3 regions of the Arthrobacter sp. GW460-12-1-14-TSB2 genome follow, and region 3 is predicted to be linked to each of the others. Evidence: predicted binding sites of a transcription regulator. Region 3 holds the regulator's gene; each other region holds the start of a gene.
The links. The regulator HrcA, encoded in region 3, represses chaperone genes, less so after heat shock. The targets are predictions, from matches to a motif close to TTNGCACTCGNNNNNNNCGAGTGCNAA.
Positions count from the first base shown of each region.

Region 1: groL (chaperonin GroEL) is a predicted target of HrcA. The motif match lies at 1,797-1,823, and genes of this name have one in related genera.
Region 2: AC07YR_RS05965 (FmdB family zinc ribbon protein) is a predicted target of HrcA. The motif match lies at 2,326-2,352, and genes of this name have one in related genera.

Region 1 covers NZ_JBWKYC010000017.1:62,439-66,821, reverse strand. The annotation lists gene AC07YR_RS18120 (LytR C-terminal domain-containing protein) at 1-46, shown strand, start outside; gene AC07YR_RS18115 (cold-shock protein) at 212-415, shown strand; gene AC07YR_RS18110 (ABC transporter substrate-binding protein) at 415-1,710, shown strand; gene groL (chaperonin GroEL) at 2,004-3,632, shown strand; gene AC07YR_RS18100 (RNase H family protein) at 3,787-4,383, shown strand, end outside.
Region 2 covers NZ_JBWKYC010000003.1:65,777-70,159, reverse strand. The annotation lists gene AC07YR_RS05975 (AAA family ATPase) at 1-1,088, shown strand, start outside; gene cpaB (Flp pilus assembly protein CpaB) at 1,127-1,855, opposite strand; gene AC07YR_RS05965 (FmdB family zinc ribbon protein) at 2,000-2,239, opposite strand; gene AC07YR_RS05960 (5-formyltetrahydrofolate cyclo-ligase) at 2,378-2,974, opposite strand; gene galU (UTP--glucose-1-phosphate uridylyltransferase GalU) at 3,087-3,992, shown strand; gene AC07YR_RS05950 (GNAT family N-acetyltransferase) at 3,999-4,383, shown strand, end outside.
Region 3 covers NZ_JBWKYC010000001.1:342,221-346,603, forward strand. The annotation lists gene AC07YR_RS01640 (16S rRNA (uracil(1498)-N(3))-methyltransferase) at 1-401, opposite strand, end outside; gene dnaJ (molecular chaperone DnaJ) at 404-1,531, opposite strand; gene hrcA (heat-inducible transcriptional repressor HrcA) at 1,626-2,639, opposite strand; gene AC07YR_RS01655 (DUF3097 domain-containing protein) at 2,900-3,751, shown strand; gene AC07YR_RS01660 (DUF4870 domain-containing protein) at 3,897-4,316, shown strand; gene hemW (radical SAM family heme chaperone HemW) at 4,360-4,383, opposite strand, start outside.

The sequences.
Region 1 (4,383 bases), on a different contig from region 3:
GTTCCAGATGCCGCTGGTCGTGGTCCTCGGACCCGGTTTCCAGTAAGGAATTTCGGTTACGCCTGAATAACTATTAGGGGCTCGCAGGACGGGGTCCTGCCCCCGGCAAACGGCTATGGCTAAAGTGATTCCGGGCGCCGCGTTTGGATGCGGACCGTACCGATGGCGCACAGTGACGTGGGCCGAACAGAAGCAACCGAAAGTGGGCACCATGGCATTGGGAACCGTCAAATGGTTCAACGCCGAAAAAGGCTACGGCTTCATCACCGTTGACGACTCCGGAGACGATGTCTTCGTCCACTGGTCGGCCATCGAGGGTGAGGGCTACCGCGCCCTGGATGAAGGGCAGCGGGTGCAGTTCGAAGTCGGCGAAGGCGAGAAGGGTCCCCAGGCAGAGAACGTCCGGCCGGCCTGATGCTGCCCGCGGCAGTGCATGGCCCAGGCATTCCTCCCCGCTCCGGTCGGGCGCGGCCGCGGCTGGTTTCGGCGGCGGTCCTTGCCGCAGCAACGGCGTTCGCCTTGGCCGGCTGCTCCGGCCAGAGCGGCAACGTACGGGTTGATACGGTCGACGCCAATGGCGACGGCACACTGCGCATAGGCCTGATCCTGGACAACACCGGAAAACAGTCCTTCCTGAACTCCTCCCAGCTGGCCGCCGCAAAACTTGCGGTCCAGGAGATTAACGCCGCAGGGGGCCACAAGGGGCGGCCGGTGGAACTGCTTCCCGAAAAAATCAGTGAGGACACCTCCTCGCAGGCCAAGGAACTCGTGGCGGCCAAGGCGGACGTGGTCATCGGTCCCACTGACTCGAGCCGCGCCCCGGGGGCAATCGATGTCCTGTCGCGGGCCAAAGTGGCCATTATCTCGCCGGCGAACGCCGCGCACGGGCTCACGCGGTACAGGAGTGGCGGATACTACTTCCGCACTTCGGCAGCCGACGTGGCCCAGGCGCCAGTGCTGGTCAAGCTGGCCAAGGACAGCGGCGCCCGGACAATAGCGGTCCTTCACGAGGACGGCCTTTACGGCAAGGACGTCTCCGTGGCCGTCGCCGCCGCAGCGAAGGCAGCAGGCATCGGCACGGTGGCGGAGGCGGGATTCACGGCCGGCCAGGCACAGCAGGCGGCCGCAGCCGCCAAGGCCGCCGGCCCGGACGCCGTCATCCTCGTGGCCCGCGCCGGCGCCCAGGGCGCAATAGCGGAACTCAACAACGCGGGTCTCGCGGGCAACAAACTGATCCTCAGTGACGGCGCCATCAACCAGTACGGCTCCGCCCTGGGGTCAAAGGCTCTTGATGGTGCCCGCGGAATTCTGCCGGGAGTCTTCCCCTCGGCGCACTTCCAGGGGGAACTTGTGGCGGTTGATCCCGGCCTCAAGGACATGACGTTCGCCGCGGAAACCTACGACGCCGTCAACCTGGCCGCCATCGCGGCTGCCGCGGCGCAGGACGACGCCGGCTCCTCCATCGCTGCCAAGCTGATTGCGGTCTCCGGGCAGCAGGACGCGGGCACGGTTGAACCGTGCAGGAGCTACAAAGAATGTGCCGACGCACTCAAGGCCGGTAAGCCTGCGGATTACGACGGCGAATCCGGGCGGATCGGCTTCGATGCCACCGGGGACGTCACCAGCGCCAACTACATGGTGTTCACCTACGCCGCAGATAACAGGGCCCGGATGAGCGGAAGCGAAACCGCCGCCCGTGCCGGCGGCTGATCGCTCCTAGCGTAGCGGGGGCTGCAGCAGGGCCTTTCTGCGCAATACCTGCTTGCACTCTCCCCGGGGGAGTGCTAATTATTGACTTAGCACTCCCACGGACTGACTGCTAATTCGACGCCCGGTTCCGGCCGGCCGCGGACAGCGGGAAGGACAAGGAGCGAAAGAAATACCTTGCTGGGGTGAGATCCCATCCGCGCGGCATACAGAGGCCGCCGGTGAAGGGTCGTCCGTCGCGGGCACCGCAGTGAAGGTTCATTCTTAACGACTGTCCCGAAAGGACTACTGCCGTTATGGCCAAGATCATTGCATTTGATGAAGAGGCACGCCGCGGTCTTGAGCGGGGCCTGAATATCCTCGCCGACGCCGTCAAGGTCACCCTCGGCCCGCGTGGACGCAACGTCGTCCTCGAAAAGAAGTGGGGCGCCCCCACGATCACCAACGATGGTGTTTCCATCGCCAAGGAGATCGAGCTGGACGATCCTTACGAAAAAATCGGCGCCGAGCTGGTCAAGGAAGTTGCCAAGAAGACGGATGACGTCGCTGGCGACGGCACCACCACGGCCACCGTGCTCGCACAGGCCCTGGTCAAGGAAGGCCTGCGCAACGTCGCGGCCGGCGCTGACCCGCTGTCCCTGAAGCGCGGCATCGAGAAGGCTGTTGAAGCCGTCACCACCGAGCTGCTCGCTTCCGCCAAGGAAATCGAAACCAAGGAAGAGATCGCCGCCACGGCTTCCATCTCTGCAGGTGACGACGAAATCGGCGCGCTGATCGCTGAAGCACTGGACAAGGTCGGCAAGGAAGGTGTTATCACCGTCGAGGAGTCCAACACCTTCGGCCTCGAGCTTGAGCTCACCGAAGGCATGCGCTTCGACAAGGGCTACATCTCCGCTTACTTCGTCACCGACGCTGAGCGCCAGGAAACGGTCCTCGAGGATCCGTACATCCTGATCGTCAACTCCAAGATCTCCAACGTCAAGGAACTGGTTGCTGTCCTCGAAAAGGTCATGCAGTCTTCCAAGCCGCTGCTGATCATTGCCGAAGACATCGAGGGCGAGGCCCTGGCCACCCTGATCGTCAACAAGATCCGTGGCACCTTCAAGTCCGTAGCCGTCAAGGCTCCGGGTTTCGGCGACCGCCGCAAGGCGCAGCTCGCGGACATCGCCATCCTCACCGGTGGCCAGGTCATCTCCGAGGAAGTCGGCCTCAAGCTTGAGACCGCCGGCCTCGAACTCCTGGGCAAGGCACGCAAGGTTGTTGTCACCAAGGACGAGACCACCATCGTCGAAGGTGCCGGCGACGCCGACCAGATCGCCGGCCGCGTTTCCCAGATCCGCGCCGAGATCGAGAACTCCGATTCGGACTACGACCGCGAGAAGCTGCAGGAACGCCTGGCCAAGCTGGCCGGCGGCGTTGCAGTCATCAAGGCCGGTGCCGCGACCGAAGTTGAGCTCAAGGAACGCAAGCACCGCATTGAGGACGCTGTCCGCAACGCGAAGGCTGCCGTTGAAGAAGGCATCGTTGCCGGTGGTGGCGTTGCCCTCATCCAGGCCGGCGCCAAGGCATTCGCCAACCTGCAGCTCGAAGGCGACGAAGCAACGGGCGCCAACATCGTCCGCGTTGCCATCGACGCACCGTTGAAGCAGATCGCCTTCAACGCCGGCCTGGAGCCGGGCGTTGTTGTCGACAAGGTCCGCGGCCTGCCCGCCGGTCACGGCCTGAACGCCGCAACCGGACAGTACGTTGACCTGCTGGCTGCCGGCATCAACGACCCCGTCAAGGTAACGCGCTCTGCCCTGCAGAACGCTGCTTCCATCGCGGGCCTCTTCCTCACCACCGAGGCCGTTGTGGCCGACAAGCCGGAGAAGAACGCTCCGGCCATGGGTGGCGGCGACGAGATGGGCGGCATGGGCGGTTTCTAACCTGCCCAACCGCGCCTAGCGCACCTGAGTGCGGCCCCCTCATGTCGAGGGGGCCGCACTTTTGCGTTCGGAGGAACATTGGCGAAGGCCCCGCCCGCCGTGGCGGTGAATCGCCGGAAACCACAATGTCTGGCGGGTCTGGCAGGATAGTGCGGTGACGATTACTGCAGCAGCCGACGGTTCGGCTTTAGGAAACCCCGGTCCGGCCGGATGGGCCTGGTACGTGAACGATGACTGCTGGCGTGCCGGCGGCTGGCCGCACGGCACGAATAACCAGGGCGAGCTGATGGCCGTGCTGGATCTTTTCCGTTGCACCGCGCACCTCCCCGAGGAGGAGCTGCATATTCTTTGCGACAGCCAGTACGTCATCAACTCGGTCACCAAGTGGATGCCCGGCTGGAAGCGCAAGGGCTGGCGGAAGGCTGACGGCAAGCCGGTCCTGAACGTGGAGATCCTGCGGGAAATCGACCAGGCGCTGAACGGACGCAAGTACCGCTTTGAATGGGTCCGCGGCCACGCCGGGCACGATCTCAACGAGGCCGCCGACGATCGCGCGCGGGCTGCGGCAACCTCCTATCAGCAGGGCATCGCAGTGCGGTCGGGGCCGGGGTTTGTCCGCGCCGGTCTTGGCAGCGAAGGAGGCGCCTCCACGCAGGCCGCGCCCAGGGTGCCGCAGCGACAGGAATCCCTCACCCGGGCCGGAAGCCGCAATCAGCAGGAGCTTTTCACCGAGCCGGACCTTTTCAGTGAG
Region 2 (4,383 bases), on a different contig from region 3:
ATTTCGGTCCGTTGTCCGCCGAGGGCGGCCGGGCGAAATTCGCACTCGCCATGACCCGTGCCCGGCGCTCCCTGCATGTGCTGACGTGCTTCAAGCCGGAGGACCTGGACGTCACCCGCCTCAGCCACGGCGCCCTCGACTTCTATGAACTGCTCAACCGCGAGATAGCCGGCAACACTGATCTGGGGACGCCGGCGTCCCGCGCCGCAGCGAGCGAGCAGGCACTCGGGGCCGACCCCCTGGTGGCAGACCTGGGTGACAGGCTGCGTGCCCGGGGAGCACGGGTCTGGCACCAATACGACGGTGTGCTTGACGTGGCCGCGGCCGCGGACCCGGTGCATTCCATCGGCCATGACGAAGCCGACATCCCCCGGCCGGTGGCCATCGAGTCCGACGGAACCGAGCAGTACCGGCGGATGAGCGTCCGTGAACGGAGCAGGCTCCGCCCTCAGCTGCTGGAACGACTGGGCTGGCGCTACATGCCCTTGTGGACCATCGAGGTGTTTACGGACCCGTCCGCTTGCGCCGACCGGATCGGCGGTTACCTGGGGCTGGAGAAGCCGGCTGTCACCGGCTTCACGTCCTCCTCGCAGGCGTTCTTCGAGGACGACGTGGACAACCTGACCCTGAACAGCGCCGACCGGCGCAGCGGGGCCGCAGAGGAAGCCGATTCCGGCAGCGGCGACTCCGGCAACGGTGGCAGCGGAGAGCCGGGCGCTTCCGGCGAATCCGCCGCTCCGGACCGGCACTCGGTATCCTTGGAACAGGGCGGCACCGAGCCGGAGGAGTCCTTCAGGACCCGCACCAAGGCAGTGGAAAGTATCAAGGACAACGGCATGGACATGAACAACAGCGCAGCGGATAGCCACGGGGCTACGCACCGTGAGGCGGACAATTCGGTGCCTGGCAGGATAGCGCCCGAGAGGGTAGCGCCCGACAGGACCCCGCAGACGGCCGGCGCCGGCGTTCCTTCAGGAGTGCTGCCCAACAAGGCCTCCGAGGATGACCCGAAGCGCTGGGGCGATCAGGGCTCCGACTACGACCATGATGCCTGGCTGCAGGAACAGAAACCGCCGCACTGGGGGTGACTTCCCGTAGGCAGGGGAGCGTGCCGGTCCGAGCGCAGCTAGCCCGGTGCTCCCACCATGACGAAGAAGAGTTTGCCCTGCGTTGAGGAGCCGGCGAGCCGGCGCGCCTGGTCCGGATCCGCTGCAACCACGATGAGCCCCTCGGTTTCGCCGGTGCCCAGCCATTGTCCGGTTTGCCCGCCCTGCCCGGACGTCCAGAGCACGGGCACCGAGGCCGCCAGCACCTGCGATTCGGCTGCTTTGCCGTAGTCGGTGCCGTTCGTCATGACGATGTTGACGAGCTGGCCGGGTGCCACGAGCTGGATGGACGAAGGGTCCGCCATTCTCAGGGGCACGGCGGCCGATCCCGGGGGAGTGCCGGCCAGCAGGCCCGGCCCGAGCAACTGCGTATCGGAGATCAGCTGGCCTTTGCGCAGCGGTGCAGCCAGCTGCTTGCCCACAACGGCGGCGGTGTCAGCGTAGCTCCCCGCGGGCATCATCCCTGGTGGCACCTCGACCAGCACCACTTCATTGCTTGAGAGGGCGGTTCCAGCGGGAAGGTCACGGGCGGAGGCCAGCGCAGTGACGGTGTGGGCGGGTGCCGGTGTCAGTTGCTGGACGGAAATGCCGGCAGCGGCGCACAGCAGAAGCGCGACGACCAGCCTGCGATGGCGGTTGAGCCATGACGGAAAGCGTCGCAGGCCGGACGGCCGCTGGCGGCCGGGCTGTCCGGACCGAAAGCTCTGCCGCGGCGATGAACGTCCGTTGGTGCGGAAGGTGGATGGCATGCCTTGAGGCTACGGAGGCGCCGCGTCGCGGCGACAGCCCGGGGACGCCGTATGTGGAAAACCGACATCGGCAGCGCACCATGAGTAGCGGACCGGCACCCTTCGCGCTTTGCGCGAGATTCGGCAGCGGACGCCGAGTTTAAGTCAGCTTGCGGCTGCGGCAGCGGGAACGGCCGCCGGAGCGGGAGAGACGCTGCTGCCCTTGCTGTCGCGTGAGTCGGTCCGGTAGAAGCCGGAACCCTTGAAGACGACGCCGACGCTGTTGAACTTCTTGCGCAGGGTCCCCTCACATTCGGGGCAGGAGGTGAGCGAGCTGTCGGTAAACGACTGCACAATCTCGAAGGCGTGGCTGCAGTCCTTGCAGGCGTATGCATACGTGGGCACTGGTAATCCTCCTCTGGGACAAACGAGCAGGTCCCGTGCTGCCTGGCAGGAATCACCGCCGATTGTTCCTCGGCAGGTTCCTTCCCTTAGCAGTCGCAGGGCCTGAGTGCCAATTCTATCATCCGCTGCGAGCCGGCTTCACATCAGCTGCGCGAGGCGTGACGGTGTGACTGCCACCGGGATTTTGCGGTCGAAGGATTCGGCGGGGATGCTGCCGGCCGGAAGGACTTCGTCGTCAAAGACCACCGCAGCCGCGGGCACCGGCACGCCCTCATGTTCGAGACCGGCGAGGAACTTGTCGTAGTAGCCCCCACCCTGTCCGATCCGGTTACCCGACAGGTCCACTGCTGTGGCGGGGACGAAGATCCCGGCCGCGTCGCGCATGGCCTCGATGCCGTGCTGTTCTCCGACGGGCTCGTCGATGGGGGCGTAACTGCTGCGGACGAAGTCGGTCGCCGGGGTCCAGTAGACCCAGGAGAGGGAGCGGTCCGGGCGGCAGACCGGCAGCAGAACGCGGTGCCCTGTTCCGTGAAGCGCGGCAATGAGCGGCAACGTGGGGGGCTCGAATCCCACGCCCAGATACACGGCAAAAGTGCTTCGTTCACCGGCGGCAACCATGGTGGCCCACTGAAGTCCGTGACGGGCGATACCGGCCCCGGCGGCTTCAAGGCCGACGGGAGGGACTGTTGCGCGCCGGATTCGGTGGGCTGAGCGGATCTCGTCCTTGGATGGCATCAACGCCCGTCCTTCCATGTCAGGAGGCCCGCCTGCGGAGACCCTGGTAAAGGCCATCCCGGGCGGTTAGTGCAATTACCCAATGTTTGGTCCCTGACGCTAGATTAGTCCAGTGACTACCACCAATACTTCCGTCCGCAAGGCTGTCATTCCTGCTGCGGGACTCGGCACCAGGTTCCTACCGGCCACCAAGGCCATGCCCAAGGAAATGCTGCCGGTCGTGGACAAGCCCGCGATCCAGTACGTCGTCGAAGAGGCCGTCAGCGTTGGCCTCACCGACATCCTGATGATCACCGGCCGGAACAAACGCGCCCTCGAAGACCACTTCGACCGGGTCCCGTCGCTGGAGGCGACCCTCGAAGCAAAGGGCGACACCACCAAGCTCGAAGCCATCCAGGCCGCCAGCAACCTCGGCGATATCCACTACGTCCGCCAGGGCGACCCCATGGGCCTCGGCCACGCAGTGTTGCGCGCCAAGCAGCATGTCGGATACGAACCCTTCGCGGTGCTTCTGGGCGATGACCTGATCGATGCGCGGGACGAACTGCTCAGCAAGATGATCGAAGTCCAGGCCAAGACCGGCGGCTCGGTGGTCGCGCTGATTGAAGTGGAACCATCCCAGATCAGTGCGTACGGTTGTGCCGACATCGACGAAACCGACATGAACGGTTTCGTACGGATCCGGAAGCTCGTGGAAAAGCCCGACGCCGCCGAAGCACCGTCCAACCTGGCCGTCATCGGCCGTTACGTCCTCCACCCCGCGGTCTTCGATGTCCTCGAACGCACCGAACCGGGCAGGGGCGGGGAAATCCAACTGACGGACGCCCTCCAGGAACTTGCTGCAGGGGACGGCGAAGGATACGGCGTCTACGGTGTGGTGTTCCGCGGCCGCCGCTACGACACAGGCGACAAGCTCAGCTACCTCAAGGCCTGCGTCCAGCTGGCCTGCGACAGCGACGACCTCGGCCCCGGGCTGCGCGAGTGGCTGCCGGAATTCACCTCTTCCCTCGCCAAGTAACGTCCCATGCGGGGCAGCATCTGGCCGGCGACGCTGGAATGCGGCGACATTGTGCTGCGCCCCATCCGGTACCGGGACCGCAAGGAATGGATGGCGGTCCGTTCCCGCAATTCTGAATGGCTGGCTCCCTGGGAGGCCTCGAACCCGGCCCCCGGAGGGGCTCTGCCGGACTACCGGCAGATGGTCAGGTCCCTCAATGCCCAGGCTGCGCAGGCCACGGCGCTGCCTTTCGTGATCACGGAGCGTGTTCCGGGCCGTCGGGATCCAGTCATCGTTGGACAACTGACGGTGTCGTCCATCATCTGGGGATCGGCGATGATGGCCACACTTGGATACTGGGTGGACAAGTCCTGTGCCGGCCGGGGAATTGCTCCCACGGCTGTTGCGATGG
Region 3 (4,383 bases):
CATTTGGCGTGGGCCTTCGCGGCCCGTTCGCCTTTCCACCGGACGATGGAGCGTTCGGACTGCCACGGGATGATCGCGTCGATCCCCAGTTCGGTGGCGGTTTCTGCGGCGAGTTCGTCCCGGTCCCCTTTGGCCAGTGCCTGGACCAGGACCAGGCGGAGGTCCGGGCGCTCCTCCGTGTCGAGGACTGAACACTCCACCGTCAGTTCACCTTGGCCAACGGCGGCGACCGTGCCGGTGAGCCTTTTGCCGGCGCCGTCGGCGATGTCAACGGATTCCCCCACGGCAATCCGCTTGACGGTGACCGCGTGCCTCGCCTCTGCGCCCTCGAGGACAAAGTGCGAACCGGGAACCTGGTGGTCCAGGGCTCCCGGGGTTGCGAAAAAGACAGGGTTGCTCACCGCTACAGGTTACCGAGCCGGTCCCGCAGCTTGGCGAAGACACCGCCGCTGGCGGAGAGTTTCCCTTCGGTGTACTGCTCGCCACGGAGTTTCGCGAGCTGCCGCAGCAGGTCTTCCTGCGCGGCATCAAGCTTGGCCGGGGTCTCGACCTGCAGGTGCACTTTCAGATCGCCGCGGCCGTAGCCCCGGAGGTGGGTGACGCCGAGCCCGCGAAGGGTGATGACCTCACCGGACTGGGTGCCCGCCTTGACGTCGATTTCCTGCTGGCCGTCGAAGGTGTCGAGGCTGAGTTCGGTGCCAAGGGCTGCGGCAGTCATCGGGATGTGCAGGGTCGCGTGAAGGTCATCGCCGTCGCGTACGTACGTCGCGTCATTGTTGACCCGGATCTCCACATACAGGTCGCCGGAGGGTCCGCCGGCAGGGCCGGCTTCGCCCTGGCCGCCAAGCTGGATCCGGGTTCCGGTGGCAACGCCGGCAGGGACCTTGACCGTCAGCGAACGCCGGCTGCGGATGCGGCCCTGCCCGTTGCATTCATTGCAGGGATCCTTGATGACGGTTCCGAAGCCTTCGCAGGAGCCGCAGGGCGCCGCCGTCATGACCTGGCCCAGGATGGAACGGACGGCCCGCTGGACCTGGCCGCTGCCCCCGCAGATGTCACAGCGCACGGGGTGGGTCCCGGGCTGGCAGCAGGAACCCTCGCAGGTGGGGCACGTTACGGCAGTGTCCACTTCGAGCTTCTTGTTGACGCCGAAGACGGCGTCGCGGAGGTCGATGCGGACGCTGATGAGGGCATCCTGCCCCCGGCGGACACGCGAGGCAGGTCCGGATGAGCCGCCCGCACCGAAGAAGGTGTCGAAGATGTCCTGGAAGGCGAAGCCCTGTCCCGAGTAGCCGGCGCCGCCAAAACCGTTATCGGTGCCGTTCTCGTTGCCGGTGGTGTCGTAGACGCGGCGCTTCTGCGGATCGGACAGCACTTCATAGGCGTGCGTGACAGCCTTGAAGCGGTCCGAGGCATCCTCACCGGGGTTCACGTCCGGGTGCAAAGTGCGCGCAAGCTTTCGGTAGGCCTTCTTGATCTCTTCGCCCGTCGCTTCGGGTGAGACTCCAAGAACGTCGTAGTGGCTGCTCAAAGTTCGTATCTCTTCCTGGTTGTACTGCCTGTGATGCTGCTGCCGCACCCCGGAAGCCGGGACACGGAGGCCGGGTTGGCTGATGAAGGGCCGGTCACGGCCCGAGGATCCTGGAAAGGTAGCGTGCCACGGCACGGACCGCGGCCATGGTGGTGGGATAGTCCATCCGGGTGGGGCCAAGGACGCCAACCTTGGCACTGGAACCGGGCCCGTAGCCTGTGGCCACCACCGAGGCTTCCGCGAGGCCGTCGTAGGGATTCTCCCGGCCGATGCTGACGGTCACGCCGCGGGGGTCCTGCGCCATTTCGCTGAGCAGGCGGAGCATGACCACCTGTTCCTCAAGCGCCTCGAGGACCGGGCCGATGCTCAGCGGGAAGTCAACGTTGGACCGCGCGAGGTTGGCGGTGCCGGCCATGACCATCCGCTCTTCGCGGGTGCTGCTGGCCAGGGCATCCAGGCCGCGGGCCAGCGCCTGGGCGGCGTGCCGGCGTGCCGGTTCGCAGCTTGCGACGACGGCGGGCAGCGCCTGCGGGAGCAGGCTCAGCGGCGTCCCCGACAGGCTTTTCAGGAACCGTGAGCGAAGGCCGGCAAGGGCCTCGTCGCTGAGTTCCTGGCCGACGTCGATGACCCGCTGCTCGACCTTTCCGGTGTCCGCAATCAGGACGGTGAGGACCTGGCGCGGCGCCAGCAGCACGAACTCGATGTGCCGCACCATGGCACGACTGAGGTGCGGATACTGCACCACGGCCACCTGGTTGGTCAGCTGCGACAGCAGCCGCACCGTGCGTTCCAGGACGTCGTCCAGGTCTTCCGATCCTTCGAGCAGCGTCTGGATGGCCCGGCGTTCCGCCTGCGACAGCGGCTTGACGGCGGAAATCTGGTCGACGAAGAGCCGGTAGCCCTTATCCGTGGGGATGCGCCCGGCGCTGGTGTGCGGCGCCGTGATTAGGCCCTCATCTTCCAGGGCCGCCATGTCATTGCGGATCGTGGCGCTGGAGACCCCCAGATGGTGCCTCTCCACCAGGGCCTTGGAGCCCACAGGTTCGCGGGAATGGACGTAGTCCTCCACGATGGCGCGCAGTACTTCAAGCTTGCGTGGTTCGCTCATTCTCCACCTCCGATCGGCTTCACCCGGGCCGCGGACCGGCTCTGTCGCCTGCCAGATCCCGTCTACCGTTAGCACTCGTCATGTCTAAGTGCTAACCAGTCTAATATGAGTCGCCGCGTTGTTAGCATTGGTACCGCTCCGGGCGAAACTCCGGAGCAGGACAAGACATGCACCTCCGTGACGCCACGGGCGCCGCTGTTCCCCTTCTCCTGTTTCACTTTCTGTGTTCACTTTTTCTAGCGCAAGGTTGTGTCTATCCGATGTCGTACCAGAACTGGGGCCCGCAGGACATCACGGCTCCCCGGAAAACCGAGCTTCCCGAAGTGCCGGTTGAACGCGGCATGGTGCTGGAAGACGTGCAGTCCGGCTGGGTGGGCGCCGTCACCAGGGTGGAGAAGTCCGGCGGGATGCATGTTGTTGCCCTGGAGGACCGGCGCGGGAAGTCCCGCACGTTCCAACTTGGCTACGGGTTCCTCCTGGAGGGCCTGCCGATCCGGCTGATGCCCCCGGCACCGCGCGCCCAGGCAGCCTCCGGCACATCCGGCAGGACGGCCTCCGGATCCGTGCGGGTGGCAGGCCAGCGCGCCCAGGTGGCCAAGGCCAGCCGCATCTGGGTGGAAGGCAAACACGACGCCGAACTTGTGGAAAAGGTCTGGGGTGACGACCTCAGGGTGGAGGGCATCGTCGTCGAGCCCTTGCACGGAATTGACGATCTTACGGCTGCGGTAGCCGCATTCCGGCCGGGTCCGGGCCGGCGGCTGGGAGTGCTGGTGGACCACTTGGTTGCCAATTCCAAGGAATCACGGATCGCCGATGCCGTGATGGCGTCCCCGGGCGCTGCGGGCAACGTCCTCATCGTGGGCCATCCCTATGTGGATGTGTGGCAGGCCATTCGGCCGGCAGTGCTCGGCATCGACGCGTGGCCGGTTATTCCGCGGGGCGTGGACTGGAAGACCGGGATCCTGACAGCCTTCGGCTGGCCGCACGAGACTAAGGAAGACATTGGCCTCGGCTGGCAGAAGCTGCTGGGGGCGGTGCGTAGTTACGCCGACCTGGAACCGTCCCTGCTGGGCCGCGTGGAAGAGGTCATCGACTTCCTCACGGTGCCCTAGGCGGAAGTTACCAGTGCGTTAGGCGGAAGTCGAACTCTCCGAATGCACCCCCGACCCAGTATTCTTGATAAGGCGGTTGTTGCTCCTGTGGCAGCGTCCGCTTATCCGGGAACCACCGCACCACTGCAATCCGAAGGACGACACCTTGGCAGAAGACGCACGTGAACAACGGGACAACCAGGCCGGCCATGGCCAGCCCCAGTATCATGGTGTCCCCGCCAACGCCCTGCCGCTGACGGCCAACGAAGACCGGCAGTGGGCAACCCTCGCGCACTTCGGCGGCATCCTTGGGTGCGTCCCGTCGCTGTTGATCTACCTGATTTTCAAGGACCGCGGACCGTTCACGGCGCAGGAATCCAAGGAAGCGCTGAACTTCACCCTGCCTCCCACGATCGCTGCAGTCATCTGCAACATCCTGGTGCTGCTGCCGGTGGTGGGGAACATCTTCGCGGTGCTGGCCACACTGATTTGGATCGCCGTGACGTGCTTCTCCGTGGCAGCCGGGATCCATGTGAACCGCGGCCAGCCGCACCGCTACGACTTCAACCTGCGCTGGATCAAGTAACCGGCACAATCGAACACCGGCTTCGAGCACCGGCCGGGTGCGCTCAGTCGGGCAGGATCCTTCGCAC